One region of the Alcanivorax sediminis genome, then DNA from elsewhere that is predicted to be linked to it. Evidence: predicted binding sites of a transcription regulator. Region 1 holds the regulator's gene; each other region holds the start of a gene.

Region 1 (2,266 bases):
AGTGGTTGGCCCAGATCCTGGCCTGCATTGAAGCCCATGTAGCGTTCGGCAGAAAGGTTCCAGTACTCGAGATAGCCGTGTTGATCAATCAGGATGACCACGTCTTCCAGGGCATTAACCGATTGCTGGGCTCGATGAATGATGCCCTGAAGGGTTTCCTGCGCGCGGCGTTCCTTCTGAAAGAGATGTTCCAGGCGAGTGTAGAACTCCCCCCACAGGCCGATACTGTCCGGTGGCTCGGTGTGGTCATCGCGCACTAGCCAGCTATACAGGGCGAACAGCTGGCGGGTACTCCAGAAAATATAACCCACCAGGCCCGCCAGCAACGGCCAGATATGGCCGACGGCAAGGGCCGCAACGGCGGCCAGTGTGATAAGGCCGGCAATGCGGTTAACTTCTTTGGCCAGACTGGCTTTCATGCTGTCGAGTTGCCCTTTTCGGGAATCATCGGGGTACGGCGAACAAGCTGCACCCTATCACATTTTCCACTTCAGGACGCCTTGGCCGCCTTCACTGAAAAACGGTACCCGGTGCCACGTACTGTCTGGATAAAACGATCAAAACCAAAGGGGGCCAGGGCCTTGCGCAGGCGGCGGATATGGACGTCGATGGTGCGGTCTTCCACATACACATTGGCACCCCAGACCTGGTCCAGCAGCTGGGTGCGGGAATAGGCGCGCTCCTGATGGCTCATGAAGAATTCCAGCAGGCGGTATTCGGTGGGCCCCATGTCGACAGGCTCGTCATTGGCGCTAATGCGGTGGCTCACGGGGTCGAGGCACAGCCCTTCTACCTCGATGGCTTTTTCGGCCGCAGCGCTGGAAACGCGGCGCAGCACTGCCTTGATACGGGAGATCAGTTCGCGGGTAGAAAAAGGCTTGGTGATATAGTCGTCCGCACCCACGTCCAGCCCCTGCACCTTGTTATCTTCTTCGCTCTTGGCGGTGAGCATGATGATGGGGATTTCGTTGGTGGTCTCGTCGCGCTTGAGGCGGCGGGCCAGCTCGATGCCGGTGACGGAGGGCAACATCCAGTCCAGCAAAACCAGATCCGGGCGTTCGTCCACGATGATCTCGTGGCCGCGCTGGGCGTTTTCGGCTTCCAGAACGTCAAAGTCGGCCAATTCCAGGGCGACGGCGACCATCTCGCGGATAGCGGGCTCGTCATCAACAATCAATATGCGGTTTCGGGACATGGCGTACCTTTCCTTGCCTGTCTGTGATTTGACCCTATTAGATTGCTCTTTTATGACATCAGTATGACAAGTTGGGCTGGATTTGGGGGAAATGCAAGAGTAGTGACAAGCTTCAAGCTGCAAGCTACAACGCGGATCGATTGCGGAGCCACCCGAAGACTTCGGGGGCCGCGTTTCCAGGTCCGAGTGGGTAAGCAGTGGGCTGGACTTGAAGCCGTAAGGTTTGATCAGCCATTAATCGCGGGTACGGCATGGCAGAACCTGAAACCCTGACCCGCGTTGTAGCTTGTAGCTTGTAGCTTGTTGCTTGAAGCTTGCTACTCAAAAGTACTGGAAATACAACCCCACAAACACGCACGCCCCGCTCCAGTGATTGTTCAGGAAAGCGTGGAAACTGGGCCAGCGTTCCCGGTAACGGATCAGGGTATGCTGATAAATAAAGGTCAGCGACATGGCGGCGATGCCGGCATACCAGGGCCAGGTAAACTCCAGCCGCTGACCGACCATGATCAGTGCCAGCAACGTGAGTCCCTGCAACACCCCGATCATCAGCCGGTCGGCATCGCCAAACAGGATGGCGGTACTCTTGATGCCCATCTTCAGATCATCCTCCCGGTCGCACATGGCGTACTGGGTGTCATAGGCGACAGTCCACACCACATTGGCCACATACAGTAGCCAGGCGATTTCCGGTACTTCGCCGGTTTCCGCAGCAAAGGCCATGGGAATGGCCCAGCTGAACGCAGCACCCAAAAACAGCTGCGGCATGAAAGTGAAGCGTTTGGTGAACGGGTAAAGCACCGCCAGACCCAAACCGCCGAATGACAGCCAGAAGGTCAGCTCATTCAGGAACAGCACCAGCACAAAGGCCAGCAGGCCCAGCCCGGCAAACAGGGCCAGTGCTTTTTTGCTGCTGATCGCCTCGGTGGCCAACGGCCGCCCCTTGGTGCGCTCGACGCCGCCGTCAAAATCCCGGTCGGCAAAATCATTAATGACGCAACCGGCGGCGCGCATGATCACAACACCGAGAAAGAAAATGACGATGGTCTTCAGGCTTGGCGCGCCCTCCCC
Region 2 (2,266 bases), 200 kb from region 1:
CAGGCTTTCTCGCTGGTGAACTCTTTCACGTAACCCTTGATGCCCGGTACTACACCGACGTGGGCTTTCTTCACGTAGAAGTACAGGGAACGGGATACCGGGTAGTCGCCAGAAGCGATGCTGTCGAAGGTCGGCGCTACGCCACCTACGTTAGCGCCCTGTACCTTGCCACGGTTCTGATCCAGGAAGGAGAAACCGAATACACCGAAGGCGTCCGGGTTCTTCTCCAGCTTCTGAACGATCAGGTTGTCGTTCTCGCCAGCTTCTACATAGGCACCATCTTCACGGATGCTGCGACAGATTGCCTTGTACTTGGACTTGTCCTGCTTCTTCATGTCTTTCAGCCAGGAGAAAGTCTTGCAGCCACCTTCAATGGCCAGCTCGTTGAACGCGTCACGAGTACCGGAAGTGGGCGGCGGACCGAGAACCTCGATCTTGGTGTTCGGCAGGGCCGGGTTCACTTCTTTCCAGGTCTTGTAGGGGTTGGCTACCAGCTTCTCGCCACCCTTCGGATCCGGAACTTCCTTGGCCAGGGCCAGGAACAGATCACGCAGGGTAACATCCATGTGCTCGCCTTTGGCAGAGTTGGCGAACACGATGCCGTCGTAACCGACTACCACTTCAGTGATGTCCTTGACGCCATTTTCCTGGCACTGATCAAACTCGGACTTCTTCATGCGACGAGACGCATTGGTGATGTCCGGGTGCTGGGTGCCCACGCCGGCGCAAAACAGCTTCATGCCGCCGCCGGAACCAGTGGATTCGATTTTCGGGGTCGAGTTGTTGGAACCGCGACCAAAACGCTCAGCCACAGTGGTAGCGAACGGGTATACGGTAGAAGAACCCACGATGGAAATGTAATCACGGGTGTCGGCAGTGGCCGGAGCGCTGGCAAAGGCCAGAGCGGCAGCGACGCCAGCAAGAGTTGCTTTAATCTTGAAGTTCACAATAAGCCTCCAGGTTACACATGGAACCGGCGATGTTGATTATTGGATCCACCCCGGTTTTTTCTAACTGTAAATAGCCAGTTCATGTCTCAGCACGACGCATCCTAGAGAGGCAATGTGACAGCCACATTACAGGAAGCCGGGATTTCCGGTTTTTTCTCTCTCCCGGCACGCCATGATCCTTAGGCTGAAATCAGTCTGAAAGCCCCGTATAATGCGCCCTTTCGCGGATTTACCGGCAGCCTGAAGGGTGCCTGGAAAACTATGACAACAACATTATTACGCTGGCAGCGCAGGCTGACCGGCTTCACCACCCGCATCGGGCAGGCCTCCGCCTGGCTGGCCCTGCTGTTGGTACTGGGGATGGTACTGGTGGTGGCCCTTCGCTACGGCTTTGGCATCGGTAACATTGCCCTTCAGGAATCGCTGACCTATCTGCACGGCAGCCTGTTCATGCTCGCCATCGCCTATACGCTGGCCGAGGACGAGCATGTCCGCGTGGATGTGCTGTACCAGCGCTTTTCGCCACGGACCAAAGCCTGGATCAACCTGCTCGGCACCCTGTTCCTGCTGCTACCCATGTGTGCGGCGATCTTCTGGCTGTCACTGGACTATGTTGGGAGCAGCTGGCGCCAGCAGGAAGGCTCCGCCAATGGCGGCCTGCCCTTCGTCTATTTGCTCAAATCCCTGTTACTGGTGCTGCCAGCATTGCTCAGTATTCAGGCGCTGGCCGACGGCCTGCGGCAGTTGCTGGTATTGCTGGGCACCCAAGTGGACCAGCCCAGCAAGCATCCGGAGGACCATTTGTGATGGAGTGGATCCCCCTGCTGATGTTTGTCGTGGTCTGCCTGGTACTGCTCAGTGGTTACCCGGTGGCCTTCGCCCTGGGAGGGACCGCGCTGCTGTTTGCCGGTGCCGGCATGGCGCTGGGCGGCTTCAACCCGGCCGACCTCACCTTTGTCCCCAACCGCCTGTTCGGCATTATCGAGAACACCACCCTGATGGCCGTGCCATTGTTTGTGTTCATGGGGGTGATGCTGGAGAAGTCCCGGGTGGCCGAAAACCTGCTGTCGAGCATGGGCCGCCTGTTCGGCCCGCTGCCGGGCGGCATGGGCATTGCCATCATTCTGGTGGGCGCCCTGCTGGCCGCCAGCACCGGCATTGTGGGCGCCACCGTGGTGACCATGGGCCTGCTGTCCCTGCCCACCATGCTCAAACAGGGCTACCAGCCACAGCTCTCCACTGGCCTGATTTGCGCCACCGGTACCCTGGGCCAGATCATTCCCCCTTCCATCGCCCTGGTGCTACTGGGGGATGTG
Region 3 (2,266 bases), 2.0 Mb from region 1:
TCCCGCCAGCGGCAAGATGGTGCGAACGTGATGCAGGGGGCGAATCTCGGCCCCTGCGGTTTCCGCAGCCGCCAGATAATTCAGATCCAGGGTGTTCTTGGCCTGCACGGGACAGCCCAGGTCGCAGTTTCCACAGTGGGTACAGGTCCCCTGCTGCTTGCCCTGAGCATTTACCCAGCTCTTGCTGTGCTTGTAATCATAGGGATCGGCATCCATGTCACTGGACCAATCCGGATTGAAAGTTACGGCCTGGTCCACCATGCGGAAACGATGGCCATCACCCAGCGCTTCTGCCGCTTCCTTCATCAGTTTGGTTCGCGGTGTCCATTGATTGTCCGGCAGGGTCTGCACGTTCATCATCACACCGGCTGCATCGTAATGAGGCTTCAACGTCTGGTAGCTGATGGCTTCAGGCCAGCCGGCATCAAACGTTTCCGGGGTCGCCTCAATGCTCACATTGGCGTAGATCAGTGAACCACCGCCGACCCCTGCGCCCATGGCAACGCTCATATCCCCGAAGTAACGGAAATCGATCCAGCCATTCTGTTTTTCTGGCTCTCCTTCATCCCATAACCAGTTTTTCTGGCTGACGGAGGGATAATCAGACGGCAGCCAGCGACGGCCACGCTCCAGAACAATCACCTTGCTTCCCTTCTCTGCGAGTCGACATGCCATGACGGAGCCGCCAAAGCCACTGCCAATCACAAGGACATCCACTTTTTCCATGATTTCCCCAGATTTTTATTGTTGCCGGCTCGATGACTGGCCGGCGCTTCTAATCATCGAATTGCACTATAAAATCTGTCGGCAATCCTGTCTATTTGGCCGACTTTCCAGTACCCTTCGCGGCTTGTTTTTTCTTGGTATTTAATCGAATCCCTGCCGTTGTATCAGCCCCGCATCATGGAACAAATCGACTTTGTCACCGTTGAAGAACAGCAACGCCCTCGTAAACGCGGCGGTAGTCAGGCTGTCACCGAAAAAACATCGGCGAAAAAATCACCACGCCAGGGAGCTGCGCGCGAGGGTTATCGTCGACTTACCGCGGACATCCCTGCCGACCTGCACAAACGTCTGAAAATGCAGGCGCTGATGGAAGACCGTTCAGTGACCGAGCTGATTGTTCAGGCAGCAGAGAGCTTTCTGCGCAATAGAGATTAATCAATCACGACCGACTTTGACTGCTCCGGTCATCACAACTTCATCAGATTGTCACCCCATCGCATCTCGCCAATACCACCATGGTTATTAATCACCCACGGAGGTTCGATGATGGCTGCCGACATCTTCCTGCTTGCTTGCGCGATACTGTTTGCGCTCAGCTTTCGCTTTCTTTTTCGTCATCTGCCCCGGGAGCGATGGCAATTCGTGGCTTCCCTTCCTCTACGCAAGAATAGCGATGGCTCATGGCAAGGCCTTAACCTGACCTTCTATGGCATCTTCACCGGTCTGGCGGGGGGAGCTGGCGTTGCCACTTTTATTTTGCTGACAGCCTCTGTGCAGATTCCATTGGCTACATCGTTATTGCTCACACTCGGGGTGCTGTCGCTGTGCCTTCCCGCAGCGAAAATCATTGCCACGGTGGTGGAGAAGAATCGTCACGGTTTCACTGTCGGTGGCGCCAGCTTTGTCGGGATCATGGTCGCACCGCTGTTGCTATGGGTTGCTGACCTCCTTGCACAGCGATATTGGCAGGTCACGCTGCCCATCCTGCCCATGCTGGCGGCCATGGCGATTGCCTATGTTATCGGTGAAGGAATCGGTCGCCTTGCCTGCATCAGCTTTGGCTGCTGCTATGGCAGAGCACTGGCGCAATCCCCCCGTTGGGCGAAAGCCTGGTTTGCCACCGTACACCATGTATTTATTGGCAAAACCAAAAAAATCGCCTTCGCAGGGGAAATGGAATCAGTACGTGTTATTCCGATTCAGGCGATGACCTGCGTGGTGTACACGGCATTGGCGTTACTCTGTGCTGCCCTGTATTTCCGTGGTGAATTCGGTCTGTCCTTCTCATTGGCACTCATCGGCAGTCAGTTATGGCGCGCCTGGTCGGAAACGCTTCGCGCAGACTATCGTGGCGGCAGCAAAGTGTTTTCGGCCTATCAATTCATGGCCTTGCTTGCAGCACTGTACGGTATAGCGATTAGCCTGATCATGCCCGCTCATGCCGATTTGCTGCCCAGCCTCCAACAAGGCCTTAAAGCCCTCTGGACGCCGGGTGTCATTCTTAGCCTGCAGCTGGTTACCCTCATCATGTTCTTCTTTT

Evidence for each region. The regulator PhoB, encoded in region 1, activates phosphate uptake and scavenging genes when phosphate is short. The targets are predictions, from matches to a motif close to TGTCATANNNNTGTCANA.
Region 2: GFN93_RS03205 (PstS family phosphate ABC transporter substrate-binding protein) is a predicted target of PhoB. The motif match lies at 1,064-1,081, and genes of this name have one in related genera.
Region 3: GFN93_RS11475 (prolipoprotein diacylglyceryl transferase family protein) is a predicted target of PhoB. The motif match lies at 1,200-1,217, and genes of this name have one in related genera.

The regions. Positions count from the first base shown of each region.
Region 1 is NZ_WIRE01000001.1:545,392-547,657, reverse strand. Features, by position in the region: gene phoR (phosphate regulon sensor histidine kinase PhoR) at 1-419, opposite strand, end outside; gene phoB (phosphate regulon transcriptional regulator PhoB) at 491-1,195, opposite strand; gene ubiA (4-hydroxybenzoate octaprenyltransferase) at 1,517-2,266, opposite strand, start outside.
Region 2 is NZ_WIRE01000001.1:750,196-752,461, reverse strand. Features, by position in the region: gene GFN93_RS03205 (PstS family phosphate ABC transporter substrate-binding protein) at 1-947, opposite strand, end outside; gene GFN93_RS03200 (TRAP transporter small permease subunit) at 1,212-1,757, shown strand; gene GFN93_RS03195 (TRAP transporter large permease) at 1,757-2,266, shown strand, end outside.
Region 3 is NZ_WIRE01000001.1:2,524,305-2,526,570, reverse strand. Features, by position in the region: gene GFN93_RS11485 (GMC family oxidoreductase N-terminal domain-containing protein) at 1-726, opposite strand, end outside; gene GFN93_RS11480 (hypothetical protein) at 904-1,161, shown strand; gene GFN93_RS11475 (prolipoprotein diacylglyceryl transferase family protein) at 1,270-2,266, shown strand, end outside.